Regions from separate parts of the Nitrincola iocasae genome, predicted to be linked through region 1. Evidence: predicted binding sites of a transcription regulator. Region 1 holds the regulator's gene; each other region holds the start of a gene.
The links. The regulator sigma-54, encoded in region 1, starts transcription at its own class of promoters, with help from an activator protein. The targets are predictions, from matches to a motif close to TGGCACNNNNNTTGCTNT.

Region 1 (4,516 bases):
GCTCTGTAGCGGCATCTTCAGGTACTAGCAGGCAACAGAGAAGGTCGACTGGACGGTTGTCTATCGCGTTAAAATCAATCGGCTCTTTCAGGGTGACTAAGAGTGCGAGAGCTCGATTGCACCCAGCCAGACGACAGTGTGGGATCGCCACACCGTCGCCGATACCGGTACTACCGAGACGTTCACGATTGAGTAGGGCACTGAAGACATCTTCAACTTCCAGTTTATCGATCTCGGCGGCCAGAGCTTCGCTGGCGATTTCTAAAACACGTTTTTTACTTCCTGCATCAATATGACAAAGTGTCAGGGATTCAGTCAGTAGTTCGGATATAGGCATATGATAGTCAATACTAAAGGTTATTTATGAGATTTCATTTTTTCCTTGTGCTTAATGATCTGACGATCCAGTTTGTCGATCATGGCATCTATTGCAGCATACATGTCATCCTGTTCGGCTTGTGCAAATATTTCACCACCAGCTACATGTAAGTCAGCTTCAGCTTTCTGGCGCTGCTTCTCAACACTCAGGGTCACCTGTACGTTGGTAATATTGTCGAAATGACGCTCAAGACGCACGAATTTACTGCGCACATACTCATTTAATGCATCTGTCAGTTCTACGTGATGACCAGTTATATTGATCTGCATGGTTTCTCTCCTTAGTGCTGGTACGATAAGGTCGTACTCTATAGTTAATTAAAGCAGACGCTTGCGCTCATTAGAAGGCGGAATGCTTAGCGCTTCACGATATTTTGCAACGGTACGTCTCGCTACGTTGATTCCCTGCTCTTTCAGCAGTTGTGCGATCTTGTTATCGCTGAGGGGTTTGGCTGTATTTTCAGCAGAGATCAACTTTTTGATCAGCGCCCGGATAGCTGTAGATGAGGCGCCTTCACCATCAGCGGTATTGACCTGGCTGGAAAAGAAATATTTCAGCTCGAAAATACCTCTGGGGGTATGAATGAATTTTTGTGTGGTGACACGGGAAATGGTTGATTCATGCATGGACACCGCTTCGGCGATATCATGCAGCACCATGGGTTTCATGGCTTCATCACCTGTATCGAGAAAGTCACGCTGTCGCTCTACGATCTCAGTCGCCACTTTCAATAGCGTATCATTTCGGCTCAGTAAGCTTTTCAAAAACCAGCGGGCTTCCTGCAGATGGTTTTTCAGGTAAGTATTGTCTGCGCTACTGTCAGCGCGGCGGATCAAATCAGCGTACTGTGAGTTAATCCGCAGTTTCGGAGCGATATCGGGATTAAGGGATACAATCCACTCATCATGGATCTTGCGGACCATAACGTCAGGAATTACATATTCAGATTGGGTGGAACTGATCAGTGCGCCGGGTTTGGGGTTCAGTGATCGGATCAGATTGATGACATTATCTAACTCAACGTCATTTAGGCGCATTTTGCGCATCAGGGTTTTGTAGTCATGACTACCCAGCAGCGGAAGAAATTCCCGGCAAAGACGGATCGCTTGTTCACGCCACTCAATTGCATCAGGCAGTTGCTTGATCTGAATACACAGGCATTCACTCAGATCACGGGCTGCCACACCGGGTGGGTCAAACTGCTGAACCCGATGAAGTACCGCCAGAATTTCATCTTCATCTGCTTCCATGAACAGTTCCGGCTGTTGTGCCTGAAACTGTTCCAGAAGTTCTGCGGGGTCGCTACGCAGGTAGCCATCGGCATCAGTAGCATCGATAATGGCTTCCGCCACCATGTAATCCTGCTCACTCATGGGCGTTAAGTTCAGTTGCCAGATCAGATGATCCTGCAGAGTGTCTTCTCGGGTATCATTATCCTGATTGGGCCAGTCGCCTTCAGTAGCCGGGCCGGTACCTGAGCCTTGAGCCTGGAAGGTATCTTCCCAGTTGCTGTCAGTGGGCAAATCTTCCGGAATAGACTCATTCCAGTCATTATCTGCTGCTGTGTCATCGCTCAGACTGTCTGAGGTTTCACTGTTACTGCTGAGTGCGGCCGTTTCTTTGTCTTCATAGGTTTCACCCACGTGCCCTTCGGCCGCGTCAGACTCTTCATCACTGACTTCCAGCAACGGGTTGCTGTCCAGCGCTTGCTGGATCTCCTGTTGCAGATCCAGAGTTGACAGCTGTAGCAGGCGGATAGCCTGTTGCAGCTGTGGCGTCATCGTGAGATGTTGGCCGATCTTGAGATGTAACGCTTGCTTCATATGCCGTTTAGATCACTTATTCAGAGGCAGGGATGGTGACTAGAGTTGGAACTGATCGCCCAGATAGGCGCTGCGAACCTGCTCATTACCCATTATGTCAGATGGACTGCCATCTGCAAGGATGGCGCCTTCACTCACTATGTAGGCACGTTCACAAATATCGAGGGTCTCACGAACATTGTGATCTGTTATGAGTATACCTATATTACGTTCCTGAAGATGCCGTATAGTTTGTTTAATGTCATTTACTGATATCGGATCAACACCGGCGAAAGGTTCATCAAGCAGAATGAAGCGGGGCTCCGTGGCCAATGCCCGGGCTATTTCCACGCGTCGACGCTCCCCCCCGGACAGCGCCATGCCAGGACTATTTCGTAGATGGGTAATATGGAATTCCTGTAACAATTCTTCCAGCAGTTGTGTGCGATCTGATTTGGATAATTCTTTGCGGGTTTCCAGAATAGCCATCAGGTTGTCACTAACGCTTAGTTTTCTGAAAACTGAAGCTTCTTGGGGCAGATAGCCTATGCCTTTTTTGGCACGGTTGTGCATGGGTAATTGGGTGATATCCTGCTGCGCAAGGCGAATATTGCCTTTGTCGGCATTAACCAGCCCTACAATCATATAGAAACAGGTTGTTTTGCCTGCGCCATTGGGACCCAGCAGACCCACTATCTCACCCTGATTGATACTTAGGGATACATCGCGAACAACATCGCGTCCTTTGTAGGACTTGGCCAGGTGCAGGGCTTCCAGTGTAGTTGTCATAGCTACTGATCGCCTTTCGGTTGAATGACCATTTGTACGCGCTGGCCATCCTGAGATTCACTTCTAAAGGCATCAACGACTGACTTGTCCATATCATAAACGATGCGCTCTCCAGTGAATTCATCAGCATCCTGCATGACGCGAGCGTTTTCTGTAATGGTTACTGTCTGATCGGGCACACGGTAATCCATACGCAAGCCGTAGGCTTTGGTTAGCGGTTGCTCGGCGCTGGCTTGTTGGTGAAATTCAGCTGGGGCACCGGTAGATAAAATTCTGGAAATGCTACCGGTATCATCACGGTGCATTTCGACACGTGAGCCCAGCATCAGCATGGTACCCTGACGTATCTCAACTGATCCGGTATATACAGCGATACCTGTAAGTTCGTTCATGCTGGCATGATCAGCAGAGACATAAATTGGCTGCTCCTGATCTTCAGGTAAAGCCTGAGCGGTCTGGCTTAGTATTACTAGAGCAGCGATCAGGCACCGCATTAACATTTTAGTAGGTCGCATAATATCCTCTTACGTCAGACAGCAGGTCTATACGGTGTTCTCTGAGCCACGCCTGCATGCCGATAGCATCAGTACGGTTAGTTCCCTGTTGAATCTGAACCGGGGCATCGGTTTCGGCATAATCATCCGGTGGCAGTAGTGTCATGACTGATGTCGTCAGTACCCAAGGTGTATCTGCTGCAGGATTATCAATAACCCTGACGTTTCCTGCAAGTTCAATCTTGCTTTCATCATCAAGCATGCTGCCCAAATCAGATGAAATCTGCGTATCACCACGTGTATCACGAGGCAGGGTGATCAATGGGCTGTTCAGCGTGATCAGCTCGGGCGCAGGGTAATGCTGCAGATGAGGTGATTGAATGATACTTGATACTTGCCCGTTTTCATCAAAGTCAGTGATGTAAGCATCACGGATAAAAAAATCCACCCGTTCCGGATCATTCGGATTACCTGTGAGGGTTTCGCTGGGACTGCCAAAAAAACCCCAGTACACCAGCGCCGCCAGTAATATAGCCAGACCTGTTATCAGCTTCAGACGGGCTGCATTTAGCATCAACGAAATTCCTCAATCAGGCCAGACAGTTTACCTTGAGCTGATAACAGTATTTCGCAGAACTCCCGTGCGGCACCTTGTCCACCACGACGGGTGGTGCACCAGTCAGCTTCTTTACAGACCACGGGATGACCATTGGGAACCGATGCGCCAAAAGCGACAGTGATAATAGCCGCCAAATCAGGCAGATCATCACCTATATAGGCTGTAGTGGTTGCGCTGTCTCCACTTTCCTGCCAGATCTCTTCCAGAGCGGTCAGCTTGTCTTCTCGCCCCTGTAGCAGCCAGTCAACACCCAGTGCTTTGGCGCGCATACTGACTTGGGATGAGCTGCGTCCGGTGATAATGGCTGTCTTGATGCCGGCTTTCTGCAGCAGTTTCAATCCCAGACCATCCAGGGTGTTGAAGGCTTTAATTTCCTGGCCATCGGGCAAAAAATACAATGAGCCATCGGTCAGTATGCCATCCACATCGAATA
Region 2 (4,516 bases), 1.6 Mb from region 1:
GAGACAGAAGAGTTTATTTGTGATCTACCCTGGCCGGGTAATGTCAGGCAACTGGAGAATACCTGCCGCTGGTTAACAGTGATGGCTTCAGGTCGGGAAGTACTGATCTCTGATTTACCCCCAGAGTTGCTCGACCGACCGGAAATTAGCCAGCCTGCTGGGGGCAGTTGGGACCAGTTGTTGCGTAACTGGGCGGATCAGCAGTTGAGTCGTGGACGCAAGTCTATTCTCAATGAAGCCTTGCCAATGTTTGAGCAGGCAATGATAGAGATCGCGCTGAAGCATACCGCGGGGCGCAAACGGGATGCAGCCGAGTTGTTGGGTTGGGGCCGAAATACCTTAACGCGCAAGATCAAAGAATTGGGAATGGAGGCTGATGAGGATGATGATGAGAGTTAGTGATCATTATTAGCCGGTATGGCTATTAAGTGTCTGGTGCTGGCAGCTCTGCTAAGAGAGCTGCCAGTCAACCACGATCCTCAGCGATTTTTCAAAGGATCCATTGGACTGCTGAAGCTGTGTTTTTCGTGCTTCGCACTAGCGACTACCACCAAGATGACCGCGGCAGCAACACCGAGTGTAATCAGACTCAATATTACGGGTTTGTCGAAGAAGGTGAACACCGCGCTGGCACCTTCAAATGTAGTTAGACTCATGGTTGATCCTCTTAATTAATATGTTTTAGCCAGCGGCTTAAGCAAGCTTGTTTTCTAAAGGTATTGAGGTTGCCGGGCTGCTGTTTTCGAAACGAGTAACTGCTGCTTGTCCATGCATTGCATCCCATTCCGGATAGGCTTGTGCTGGTACTTCGGTCAGATCCAGTCCGCGCTCTTCAGCCTGTCTGGGAACTCGCAGCATGCCCACCTGTTTTAGCAGGTAAGAGAGCATGTAGCCTGGAATGAATCCCAGTGAAGCCATCACGATCGCACCGACAAGTTGGCCAGTAAAGCTGATATCGGCCATGCCTTCCATGTTTGGATAGCCACTAAGAAAAATGCCGCTGATCAGTAATCCGGCGAAACCGGCAAATCCGTGTACCGCAAAAGCACCTACGGCATCATCAATGCGGAGGCGCAGTAGTAGCTGATTCATCATTGGGGCTAAGCAACCAACCCCGAGTGCGATTAGGTAAGCAAGTCCTGGGTGATAGAGGTCAAGTCCTGGTGCAATCGAAATAATACCGACCAGTCCGCCAGACATCATCCAGAAAGGCTCGCGGCTGATCAGGTATGCACCGACAACACCGCCGGCAAAACCCATCAAGGTATTAAAGGAAAAAGCCGAGAGTGTGGTCGGTTGGCCATATATGTTGATCCACTGAGCTCCTCCGTTATAAATGATGCAGCCACCGAGAAAGCCAAAAAAACCAACAATAATCAGCATCAGTCCAACAACACTCATTGGCATGCTATGGCCAGCAATGGGATTGACCGAGCCATCGGTGTTAAAGCGTCCGATACGCGGCCCCAGGTTAATCACCACGGCTAGTGCAAAAAAGCCAGCAACCATGTGTACTACGCCTGCAGCGCCTACATCATGGTAACCCCATTTTACCGTCAGCCAGCCTTCTGGATGCCAGCCCCAAGCTGCTGCGAATAGCCAGAGTACGCCCCCGAGCAATAACGTCAGTATCAGGAAGGCGCTGACACGAGCGCGTTCAATGATTGCGCCAGAAAAAATAGAGCCGGTCGTGGCGGCAAAAAGCGCGAAAGCACCCCAGAAAATGCCGGTAGCATTATCCTGGATGTTGGGTCCCATTGATTCACTCCAGGGCATAGATGCCATGAATGCGTCCATCCTTGGCACTAACCCATCCGGAAATGCGTTGTAAATTGCCCAGCCGATAAGGTACACAGCTGGAATGATCAGCGCGAAGGCGAGGATGTTTTTTACCCCGGCAGCCAGGGCATTTTTCAGTCGAGATGCGCCAATTTCATAAGAGAGAAATCCGGCATGTATCAGTATCATCAGGGCGGTGCACCACCAGTAAAAAATCTCCATGTTCAGGGTGTTGGTCATATCGATCAGAGCATGTAGCTCGGCAAGGGAAGGAGTTTGAAGCTCATCCATAGGTCAATCCTCAGAAAGGTTGTTGGGGCGGCTAAAAACACAGTCATAGACAGACTGAAAGGTCTGCCAATTATTTATTTATGGTTATATAATGTTCCTCTAAGGAATGTAAGCAGGGTCCGTGCCAAGTTGCTTTTAAGTAGGTATTTAAGGCTGGAAGCAAGAGCATTCGGGGCACGTGGTGTTTGGTAAGGTATTTTTGTGACTAAGGATTGACAGAAAAATGCATCAAAATCGTCCAGTAATATGCTCGCTGCCTGTATATGGGGCAGCTGATGGGGACTCAGTCTACAGTCTGTGTGTTTTCATGTAAGCGTTGCTCGCGTTGACGCCGACGCAGATCTACAGCGTAGCGGGCGACAGTGTTTGCTTGTTCGTCGCTCAGGTCGGGAAAGTGCCCCATGGGATGACCAAACTGGTAGCCATGTTTAATAATTAGGACAACATCATGCACTTGCAGTTGGCTGATACCAACTGGCAGGTTTTGTAACTCATCTCCAAGGCCCCGATAAGTGTGACATTCCCGGCAGTAGTAGCCATAAAGCTGTTCCCCGCTGGTCATTTTGGCTGGCGGGATATCTGCGTCACAGGCAGTCAAAAACAGCATGAAAAGCAGTAAGGGTAGGATGGACTTCATCGATCCTCCAGTGCCGGTAGTAGGGAAACTCCTGCAAGCTTGAGTGCAATTTGACGGATGATCAACCAGGGGCTTTGGTCATGCATCCCCTTGATGGCATGGTCGGCCAAAGCCGCTGATTTCAGCAATGACTCCAGTGTTGTGGACGCCTGGGTCTGGCTAGCCTTACGTACCAGAGCTTTGCGTTTACCCCAGATGCGCTCTTTTTGACACAGGCTATCGTATTGTTGGCCCTGTTGCAGTGCCAGCTGAACATTATACAGCGTGCGGATTTCCCGGGTTAGTGCCCAGAGCACCACGGGTGCTTCAAGTCCTTCCTGGATTAGTGCCGTGAGGATTTTTTCGCAGCGTTCTGGTTGTCGGCTTAGCGCGGCTTCGGTTAAGGCAAATACATCGTAGCGTGAACTATCTGAAACCGAGGCAATAACTTGCTCAGCAGTGATTTGGGTATCCGGAAACAAGAGTTGCAGCTTAGCCAGCTCCTGGTGTGCTGCCAAGAGGTTGCCCTCAATGCGTTCTGCCAGTACCTGCAAGGCTTCATCATTGAGTTGCATTCCCTGGCTGGCTGCACGCTGAGACAACCATTGCGGTAGTTGTGCCGCGTCAGGTGCATGCACTTCAATCAGCAGCCCATCTGTTTCCAGGTGCTTGAACCAGGCTGATTTGCGGCTGGCCGCATCGGCTTTCTCCATAATCAGCAATAATGCTGTATCAGGGGGAGGGTCTCTGAGCCAACCAAGCAGTAGCTGACCGTCGCCTTTATTGATTTTATGGCTACCCAAGCGGATCTCGACGATCTTTCGGTCAGCAAACAGGGACAGTTCATTGGTACCTAACAGTGTGGTTTCCCAGCTGAAATGGCTGTCTGACTGATGCACGTCACGTTCACTGAAACCCTGTTGTCTCAGATAAGCACGAATCTGGTCGGCCGCCTCTTGGGATTGCAAGGGTTCATCACCGATTACCAGAAAAACGGGGCTGGCAGTGAATCGCTGCAAAGCCCCGTGTAATTGCTCGGCCCGAAGTTTCATGGTCAGTTAGCGGATGCTGGTGGACGCAGGCGAATATATTGACGCATAATCTGCTGGGCCAAATCCTGATGCATCTGCTGACGCAATACTGGTTCCTGCGAATTGCTGGCGGTAATGTTGGCGCTATCAACGTTGTAGGAGCGCTCAGACGTCAGTGTGCGTGGTGGGAGTAATTCCTCACCTTCCTGATCAGTCACTCTGAAGGTGACTTCGCCGCGCAACTCGTATTCCGATGCTCTTGCGCTGCTATCCAATGATAGGGTGCGGCGGTCAAAGCGTTGCTCCAGCAGCTCGATTCGATAAGGTGCCTCGCTGGTGATTTCAACACCATTGGCTTCCAGAGCTTGCTCTAACGTCCGCTCCAGTTGTGGATCATTTGAATCACTCAGTAGAGTCACCTGTTTCAGAGATTCAGGAATGTCGTATAGCCCGCGCAATTTGAAACCACAGCCACTGATTACTAGTAATAGCAGTGTCAGTAGTAGAGCTTGCACCAGTGTTCGCTGCAAGGAGGATTGAGAGCCGGTTAGATGGACCATAGGGATCTCCTAGCCTACCACGATGTTTAGCAGTTTATTGGGAACGGCGATTTTCTTGCGCAGCGTTTTGCCCTGCATGTGCTTTTGCACATTTTCTTCCGCCAGTGCCAAATGCAGCAGGGTATCCTCATCGGCATCTGCTGCGACTTCTATACGGGCTCGTACCTTGCCATTCACCTGTACAACAATCTCCACGGTTGAGCGGGTTAACGCGGCTTCATCCACCAGCGGCCAGGTCG
Region 3 (4,516 bases), 1.9 Mb from region 1:
CCTCTGCCACACCCAAAGCCCGTAAGCGGATTCTGGATCGTTTGGCTGATTATCCTGTTCACGTTCGAACCGTACCGGCCATGCATGACATCGTATCAGGTGAATCTGTTGCCAGTTTGCGTGAGATAGAAATTGAGGATCTGCTCGGACGCGAACCTGTACCGCCTATGCAGCCGTTGATCGATGCCAGTATCCGTGACAAAGTGGTGTTGGTCACTGGAGCAGGAGGATCAATTGGTTCGGAGGTTTGCCGACAGGTTCTGCTGAACCGCCCGCGCACTCTGATTCTATATGAGCAAAGTGAATTCGCGCTCTATTCAATAGAGCAAAAGTTGCAGCAACAACTGCACCAGGAGCCATTTCAAGTTGACTGCATTGCGCTGCTGGGTTCGGTGTGTGATCGGTCTCGTGTGCAGGAAGTGCTCCAGCGTTTCCCAGTACAAACTATTTACCATGCGGCTGCCTACAAGCATGTCCCACTAGTGGAGCATAATATACTTGAAGGCATACGTAATAATGCCTTAGGTACGCAGGTAATAGCAGAAGCCGCAAAACGTAGTGGTGTTGAACGCTTTGTGCTTATCTCAACAGATAAAGCAGTTCGTCCTACCAATGTAATGGGCGCCACAAAACGACTGGCAGAATTAATATTGCAGGACTTGGCTGCAGGGCAGTTGACGGTAAATTATTCGCTCGCGGAGCGAGCTCCTACATTGGTGGATGATGATCCTGTAGGTGTTCCTGTAGGAACCTCCGTAGGAACCCCCGTAGGAACACCTGTAGGAGCTCGCTCTGCGAGCGAACCCACACCTACCCAAACCATCTTCTCAATGGTCCGCTTCGGCAATGTATTAGGTTCTTCCGGTTCAGTCGTCCCCTTATTCCGTAAACAAATCGAATCCGGCGGTCCTGTGACTGTCACCCACCCGGATATCACCCGTTACTTTATGACCATTCCTGAAGCTGCTTCTTTGGTAATCCAGGCGGGTTCCATGGCTAAGGGGGGCGACGTATTTGTATTGGATATGGGTGAGTCCGTCCGCATTGTTGATTTGGCGCGGCGCATGATCCGGCTGATGGGCTACGAAGTGCTGGATGAAAAACACCCCGATGGTGAAATTGAGATCATCTATAGTGGTTTGCGACCTGGTGAAAAGCTGTTTGAAGAATTGCTGATAGGTGAGGATGTAGTCGGCACCGAGCACCCTAAGATTATGCGGGCCCAGGAAGAAAAGCTATCGCCTCAACAGCTTGCAGAGATCCTTGTGCAAATGAACAATGCCTTGAAAAGATTGGATTGCGCAGAGGCTCGCTCTTTGCTGGAGCAAGCGGTATCCGGTTTTAAGCCCATGTCGGAGTTAGTTGACTGGCTGGCGGTTGACTCAGCCAAGTGACATTTCGTGCCTTAATGCAGCCAGTTATTGACCTGACTGTGACCAAAATTGTCATACTGGGTGTCGTAGAAAGTCAGGCGAAGTGTAGGGTTTCTGTCTTAGGCGCACATTAAATTAGCTAAACCCGATTTATTCTAGATCAATCAAGCGTTTGAAGATTTTTTTTGGCGGTATTGCCGGGTTGGCACACGCAATGCATACTATTTAAGTAAAGCTGCATGACTCCTTATGGATCAGGAGCTTGATGTTAACTTCCTAACTCGCTGGAGAACAACTATGAAAAAGCAACAGGGTTTTACCCTTATTGAGTTAATGATTGTGGTAGCAATCATCGGTATTCTGGCTGCGATTGCGCTGCCTGCTTATCAGGATTACACCATTCGCGCTAAAATGTCTGAGGTTGTTCTAGCTGCAAGTGCGTGTCGTACTACAATTTCAGAAGTATCACAAACTGGCTTGGCATCTAACCCCACTGCAGATGGTTTTGGCTGTGGAGAAGGTGGAACATCAGCATCTCCAATCTCTCAGTACGTTCAGTCTGTGGGTACTACTGCGGCTGGTGTAATTCAGGTTACAGCAAGAAATATTTCTAGTGATGTGGATGGCGAAGTGGTTCAACTCCGTCCGTTTACTGATGCAAACGCAAGTACAGCAGCTGTTGCAGCTGATTTTGTTCGAGGTACAGCTAAGCCTATTCGTTCATGGTTGTGTGGACCTGCTGCTTCAACACTTGAATCTAAGTACCTACCTGCTACCTGTAGAGACTAATATATTATAGTTTTGCTTCATAAAGGCCCCTTTTGGGGTCTTTTTTATTTCTGGTAATGCTAAAGTTTTAGATGGAATAGCAGAAAAATGGTGCGTTTAAATTTGATATCAGTACTTATTATAGTGATGGCAGCTATTTTTTTTGTTATATCCATTTTGTTGCCTAATCACTACTTACCCTGGTTAGCTGCATATCAGGAGTTCTCATCATTCTTCTATTTGATCTTATTGCTTTTGTTCTCTGTGTTATTTTTAAAGAAATTAAAAATAACATCAGTGATAGTATTTTTTATTGTTTTGTCGGCCTTACCGTTGATACAACATTTATTTGGTATTATTTTTTTTATTGGTGATGCTTGGATAGTGACAGCCTACTTGTTATTCTTCGCTATTTCGGTTTTGGTTGGTTTTAATTTATTTCACTCAGATATTGAGTCTAAAAAAATAATTGTTATTGTTTCTGTTTTATTTATATTTGTGGCTATTATTTCCACATGGATCTCGCTATGGCAATGGTTGATGTTACCTGGAAGTATATGGATTGCAGATATGCCTATTGGCGGTAGGCCTTTTGCAAATATGGGGCAGCCAAATAATTTGGCAACATTATTATGCTTGGGGCTTGGGGGTGTTTATTATTTATATGATAGAAAATATTTGAATGCTATTTCTTGCTCTTTTTTGACTTTTTTTATAATTATAGGAATTGTTTTGACTCAGTCGAGAACACCATGGATTTCTGCTTTCTGGGTTTTTGGAGTGTTCGGTTATTTCAATCTAAGGTTTAGTCAGTTACCTGATAACTTTCGTTTATCTTTTAAGTGGGTTGTATGTTGGGTTTTAATATATTTTTTGCTTGTGGTTTCTCTTCCTTTTGTTTCTGATTTTTTGATGATTTCAAATATTGATCTGCTTGATCGGGCTAAATCTATGGAACGGTTGGAAATGTATTTGCAATTTTTCACAGCGATTGTAAATGGTCCTTTTTGGGGGTATGGGTGGAATCAGATTACTGTTGCTCAAGTTAATATAACCTCAGCTTATCCTGTTCCAATACCGACCCAGTATACACATAATTTTTTATTAGATTTGCTTGTGTGGAATGGCCCTTTTATAGGATCTATTTTGATTGTTTTCTTAGGTGTGTGGTTTTTTTATTTGGCATGTAATGTTTATAATAAAGAATCATTTTTTGCTTTAATTTCTATTTGCTTTGTTTTGACGCATGCTATGCTTGAGTATCCTCATGCATATGCATTTTTCATTTTTCCAGTTGGCATTCTATTGGGGGGCTTACATAGTGAAACTAACCCTGCAGTAGTTTCTAGTGTATCGAAGGTGCATGGTTTTATATTTGTATTCTTTCTGTTTTTTTTGTTTTCTGTGGTTTGGTCGGAGTACCGTGTTGTTGAAGAAAATAATAGAGTATTAAGATTCGAAATAGCAAAAATAGGTAGGGATAGAACTAAGGATTATGTTCCTGATGTGTTTATTTTAACTCAATTAAAAGCCTTTCATGAATTTGCAAGAATGGATCCAGTGTCTGGAATGTCTCATAGAGATATTGATTTTATGCGAAGGGTCGTCTATAGGTATCCATATCCTTCGATCTTGTATAGATATGCACTCGCTTTAAAATTAAATGATGAAAGAGATAAGTCAGAGTTTTATTTAAAAATATTGAAGGATTTGCATGGAGATGATAAATATTTAGAAGCTATTCATATTATGAGTGAGACGTTTCCTGATGAAATTTTAGTAAATTGAAAAAAGAATCAAGGGAATCAAGGGGTCAGGCTGAACCTCCCCTAGTTTAACGGACACTTTAAATCAGCGACAATGCTGGCTAAGGAGTGTTCAACATGATTATGAAACGTAAGCCGTATAAAACCTATACCAAGGAATTCAAGCAAGAGGCCATCCGGATGATGGAAGAGTCTGGAAGGCCAGCTGCCGAGATTGCCATGGAGCTTGGGATTCGCCGAAACCAGCTCTACAAGTGGAAGGAGCAGCTTCAAAGCCAGGCTGAACAGGCTTTCTCAGGAAACAGAGGCCGCCCCAAGAAAGAGAATCAGAGTGAGTTAACCACTCTGCGGCGGGAGAATGAGCGGCTGAAGGAGGAGCTGGAAATCATAAAAAAGGCCGCGGCGTACTTTGCGAAGGAATTCAAGTGAAGTACGCATTCATTGGTGAGCACAGCAAAGATCACAGCGTTATTCGCCTCTGTCAGGCCCTGGAGGTATCACCCAGTGGTTACTATGACTGGCGCAACCGGCCAGAGAGCGACCGTGCCAAGCAGAACCGGAAGTTGGTGACGAAGATATCACTGTTCCACAAGGCCAGCCGTGGGATCT
Region 4 (4,516 bases), 1.6 Mb from region 1:
CCAGCTCGTAGAGTGCTTCATGGCGTGCTTCATCAATTCTGGGGGCCTGACTGGTGGGGCCCAGAAACATACCGGCAAACAGAAAAGACAGGCTGGGATGATGTTGCCAGTAGGTAATCATACTGGTCAGCAGCGCCGGGCGGCGCAAAAAGGGAGAGTCTGCCGGTGTGGCCCCGCCCAGGGTGACATGGTTGCCACCGCCAGTGCCGGTATGACGCCCATCCAGCATGAACTTTTCAGTACCCAGACGGGCCAGGCGGGCCTCTTCGTAAAGTCGGTGGGTTGAGTTGACCAGTTCACGCCAGGTGCGGGAAGGCATGATATTCACTTCGATCACTCCTGGATCGGGTGTGATCATAAATTTTTCCATGCGTGGGTCAGCTGGTGGTGGATAGCCTTCCAGGCAGACAGGCAGCTCCAGTTCAGCGGCAGTATGTTCTATCTGTACCAGTAGTTCCAAGTAGTGTTCCAACTCCGCCAGTGGCGGCATAAACACAAATAATTTGCCTTCACGAGGCTCAACACAGAGTGCTGTATGGATGATTCGGCTCTCGTCAGCATCAGGGTGCTGCTCTTGGCGTAATTGCGCCTCAGGGCGCTCCAAGGTGGGTTCCTGGTGCAGCCAGGCACTGTAGCGGCTGGCAATTTCACCATGCAGGTCAGGCAGTGGCGGTTTGACCTCAAATAAAGAGGCGGGGTGGTGCTGTTCTTCCTGCCCGGCCAGTGGCAACTCGCTTAGCGGCAGGCGATAGCCCATCGGGGAATCCCCGGGGATCAGATAAAGCTGACGGCGTCTGACCGGCCAGTCACCTGAACGCCAGCGATTCTGTTTAAGGTCACGTCCAAGGGGTAGGGTGAAGCCGGTGATTTTACCTACGCCCTGCTCAAGAAGTGTGGCCAACCGACGGCGATTTTCATCACTATTCAGGTCTTCTTTGCTGAGATCAATATCCACGGGCTGTTTGCGTTCCAGCCACAGATAATAGTAAGCATCTTCATAGCAGGGGATCAAATGCTGCGCCTTCAACCCGAGGCGCATTGTCAGCAGGGTGGCAAATTGTCGGGCATCCTGAGCATCCAGTCGATAGTCTTTGTTGATATCGGCCAACCAGCGATCATCTTTCCAAATGGGCTTGCCATCCCGGCGCCAGTAGCAGGCCAGTGCCCAGCGTGGCAAAGATTCTCCAGGGTACCATTTACCTTGTTGGTAGTGGATCAGGCTGCTGGGTGCAAAGTGGGGGCGTAATCGCTGCAATAATACTTCGGCTAAACGACGTTTATTCGGCCCTTGTGCGGCAATGGTCCACTCTTCTGCATCCATATCATCGACGGAGACAAAGGTGGGTTCTCCTCCCATGGTTAGGCGCAGATCTTCCTGTTCCAGCACCCGGTCCACGCGCTCACCTAGCTGATCTATCGCTTGCCATTGCTCATCTGTATAGGGTTTGGTGACGCGAGGATCTTCATGGATACGAGTCACTGTCATAGCAAAGTCAAAGGTGACTTTGCAGGGCTCAGATGTACCAGTGATGGGGGCTGCACTGGAAGGTGTGGGGGTGGCGGCCAGTGGAATATGCCCTTCGCCGGCCAGCATGCCAGAGGTTGGATCAAGGCCTATCCATCCGGCACCGGGGATGTACACTTCGGTCCAGGCGTGCAGGTCGGTGAAGTCAGTTTCTGTTCCTGATGGGCCATCCAGCGCTTTGAGGTCGGCTTTTAACTGAATTAAGTAGCCGGACACAAAGCGTGCCGCAAGTCCAAGGTGGCGTAATACCTGGGCCATTAGCCAAGCTGAATCACGACAGGATCCCAGTGCTTTCTGCAAGGTTTCTTCAGCCGTTTGTACCCCCGGTTCCATACGGATAGTGTATTCAATATCCGTTGCCAGCTTCTGATTCAGTCCAACCAAAAAATCCACTACCGCAGTAGGTTCGGTTGAAATCTGTTTTACCCATTGGGTTAACAGGGGGCCTGATTCGCCGATTTCGAGGTAAGGACTGAGTTCCTTACGCAATTCCTCAGGATAACTGAACGGAAATAAGTTGGCATAATCTTCCAGAAAAAAATCGAATGGATTGATCACTGTCATGGGCGCAATCAGTTCTATATCCACTTGAAGGTGACGCACTTTCTCTGGAAATACCAGCCTGGCTGCATGGTTGCCGAAGGGGTCCTGTTGCCAGTTAAGAAAATATTCTCCCCCTGAAACCTTAAGTGAATAGGCATCAATCGGGGTGCGGCAATGAGGTGCAGGGCGCAGGCGGATCATATGAGGTGATAGGTGCACCGGTTTATCAAAGTCATATCGGGTGGTGTGCTTCAGTGCAACGCGAATCGTCATGATCTTTTACCCTGCTGAAAAGATAGGTTTTCAGAATCTATGATGGTTCATCAGCAACAGATATGCCAGATATAACCTGCCTGCGGATTAATAAGCTATACCTAAGTGACTGTAGAGCTTCGGCGGGAGCGGGTATACCTAAACACAGCACTATAGATGCTCTATTTGATGGCATTTTACGCACTATTTAAGTGCAATTGGCGCCTTTTAAGTGCATAACTGTTTAGCAGGATCTGTTCACTTCAGAGTAAAAAGCCTGATACCACAGAGCTGGTACAGCAATTGCAGATAAAACTCTATCGGTATGATGACAACAATGGATAACACGCTATGACAAAAGTGAACTGGCAAGAATATGCGTGCAAAGATTTTTACGATGAGTTGATTGCAGCACCGGGACAGCCTAGGGTCGAAGCACGGATGTTGTGTGATTACTTTGAGAAACTGGCATCCGCCGAATTGACCGAACACCGACACGCTGTTGATGTGGCTATTCAAACCATGGGGATCACCTTTACGGTGTATACCGAAGGCAGCATGATAGATCGTGCCTGGCCTTTTGATCCGGTGCCACGCATTATTCCCCGCACAGAATGGGAGAAAACAGCTGCTGGTCTGCGTCAGCGTGTTGAGGCGCTGAATCTGTTTATTGATGATCTTTATCATGACCAGCGCATTATCAAGGATGGTGTTCTCCCAGCCGAAGTATTGGCTCAGTCAGTGAATTTCAGGCCCCAGTGTGTGGGTGTTTCGCCACCGCATAATATCTGGGCACATATCTGTGGCTCAGATCTGGTCCGGGACAGCGACGGTACGCTCTATGTTCTGGAAGACAACCTGCGGGTGCCTTCGGGCGTGTCTTATATGCTGGAAAACCGCAACGTTATTAAACGGGTATTACCTGAAATGTTTGCCACAGGCCGTATCCAGCCAGTAGATGATTATACCGATCAACTATTTGATATGTTGGCGGCGATGTCGCCGCGCCCCGGTGATGAGCCGCAGATAGTGATTTTGACACCTGGTATCTACAACTCGGCCTACTATGAGCACTCCTACCTGGCACAGCAGATGGGGGTCGAGCTGGTCGAAGGCTCTGATCTTCTGGTCAGTGATGATGACTATGTTTACATGAAAACGGTTGATGGCCTGCAGCAGGTGGATGTTATTTACCGGCGTATCGATGATATGTTCCTGGACCCTGAGGTGTTCAATCCTGAATCTACCTTGGGAGTACCTGGGCTGATGCGAGCCTGGCGGGCAGGTAAGGTGGCGTTGGCTAACGCCCCGGGGGCGGGGGTGGCTGATGATAAAATCGTCTATGCCTTCGTGCCTCAGATCATTCGTTACTATCTGGATCAGGAGCCGTTGTTGCCTAACGTGCCTAGCTATCTATGCATGCTAGAAAAAGACCGGGAGTATGTCCTTAATAATCTGGATAAACTGGTGGTGAAACCTGCCAATGAGTCGGGTGGTTATGGCATGCTGATCGGTCCACATGCCAGCAAACGCGAACGCAAAGCCTTTGCTGAATTGATCAAGGCCGATCCGCGTAACTATATGGCGCAGCCCACATTGAAACTATCAACGGCACCGACACTCTGCGGTAATGCCATGGAGCCTCGCCATATCGATTTGCGTCCCTTTATCTTGTCTGGCGGTGATTCGACTTATGTGACCATGGGGGGGTTGACTCGTGTGGCCATGACCAAAGGGTCGCTGGTGGTGAATTCGTCGCAAGGCGGGGGTAGTAAAGACACCTGGATTGTCGATGTGAGGGAGGGCTAGGTCATGTTATCTAGAGTTGCTGAAAATGTGTATTGGTTGGCCCGCTATCTTGAGCGTGCAGAAGATACGGCGCGTCTGATCAGTGTTAATAGCCATTTGTTGTTGGATTTCCCCCGTGCTAATCGTCTGGGATGGGCTACCTTGGTGACCATTACTGGCAGTGAAGACATATTTGAAAAGTATTATTCGGAGCAGGATGAAGCCAGTGTATTGAGCTTTTTGTGTGGTGATCGCCGCTACAGCGGATCAATTATTTCATCGCTGGCTGCGGCGCGGGAAAATCTCAGAACTACGCGGGATGTCATGCCCCGGCGTATCTGGGAGGAAGTCAATCAGCTTTATTTAACGATCAGTAGTCAGGTGGAGTCCGGCATCACTTCGCGTAAT

Region 2: a site for sigma-54 is predicted at 2,180-2,197, ahead of F5I99_RS02405 (ammonium transporter). Genes of this name have one in related genera too.
Region 3: a site for sigma-54 is predicted at 1,577-1,594, ahead of F5I99_RS05240 (pilin). Genes of this name have one in related genera too.
Region 4: a site for sigma-54 is predicted at 2,613-2,630, ahead of F5I99_RS02360 (circularly permuted type 2 ATP-grasp protein). Genes of this name have one in related genera too.

What each region holds. Positions count from the first base shown of each region.
Region 1 covers NZ_CP044222.1:3,002,370-3,006,885, reverse strand. Annotated here, with positions in the region: gene F5I99_RS13805 (PTS sugar transporter subunit IIA) at 1-337, opposite strand, end outside; gene hpf (ribosome hibernation promoting factor) at 358-648, opposite strand; gene F5I99_RS13795 (RNA polymerase factor sigma-54) at 697-2,202, opposite strand; gene lptB (LPS export ABC transporter ATP-binding protein) at 2,242-2,970, opposite strand; gene lptA (lipopolysaccharide transport periplasmic protein LptA) at 2,973-3,485, opposite strand; gene lptC (LPS export ABC transporter periplasmic protein LptC) at 3,472-4,038, opposite strand; gene F5I99_RS13775 (KdsC family phosphatase) at 4,038-4,516, opposite strand, start outside.
Region 2 covers NZ_CP044222.1:504,130-508,645, forward strand. Annotated here, with positions in the region: gene glnG (nitrogen regulation protein NR(I)) at 1-399, shown strand, start outside; gene F5I99_RS19410 (hypothetical protein) at 480-656, opposite strand; gene F5I99_RS02405 (ammonium transporter) at 694-2,070, opposite strand; gene F5I99_RS02410 (c-type cytochrome) at 2,354-2,707, opposite strand; gene holA (DNA polymerase III subunit delta) at 2,704-3,738, opposite strand; gene F5I99_RS02420 (LPS-assembly lipoprotein LptE) at 3,741-4,277, opposite strand; gene leuS (leucine--tRNA ligase) at 4,287-4,516, opposite strand, start outside.
Region 3 covers NZ_CP044222.1:1,131,684-1,136,199, forward strand. Annotated here, with positions in the region: gene F5I99_RS19770 (polysaccharide biosynthesis protein) at 1-1,394, shown strand, start outside; gene F5I99_RS05240 (pilin) at 1,671-2,162, shown strand; gene F5I99_RS05245 (PglL family O-oligosaccharyltransferase) at 2,250-3,929, shown strand; gene F5I99_RS05250 (transposase) at 4,025-4,336, shown strand; gene F5I99_RS05255 (IS3 family transposase) at 4,333-4,516, shown strand, end outside.
Region 4 covers NZ_CP044222.1:489,914-494,429, forward strand. Annotated here, with positions in the region: gene F5I99_RS02355 (transglutaminase family protein) at 1-2,341, opposite strand, end outside; gene F5I99_RS02360 (circularly permuted type 2 ATP-grasp protein) at 2,672-4,129, shown strand; gene F5I99_RS02365 (alpha-E domain-containing protein) at 4,133-4,516, shown strand, end outside.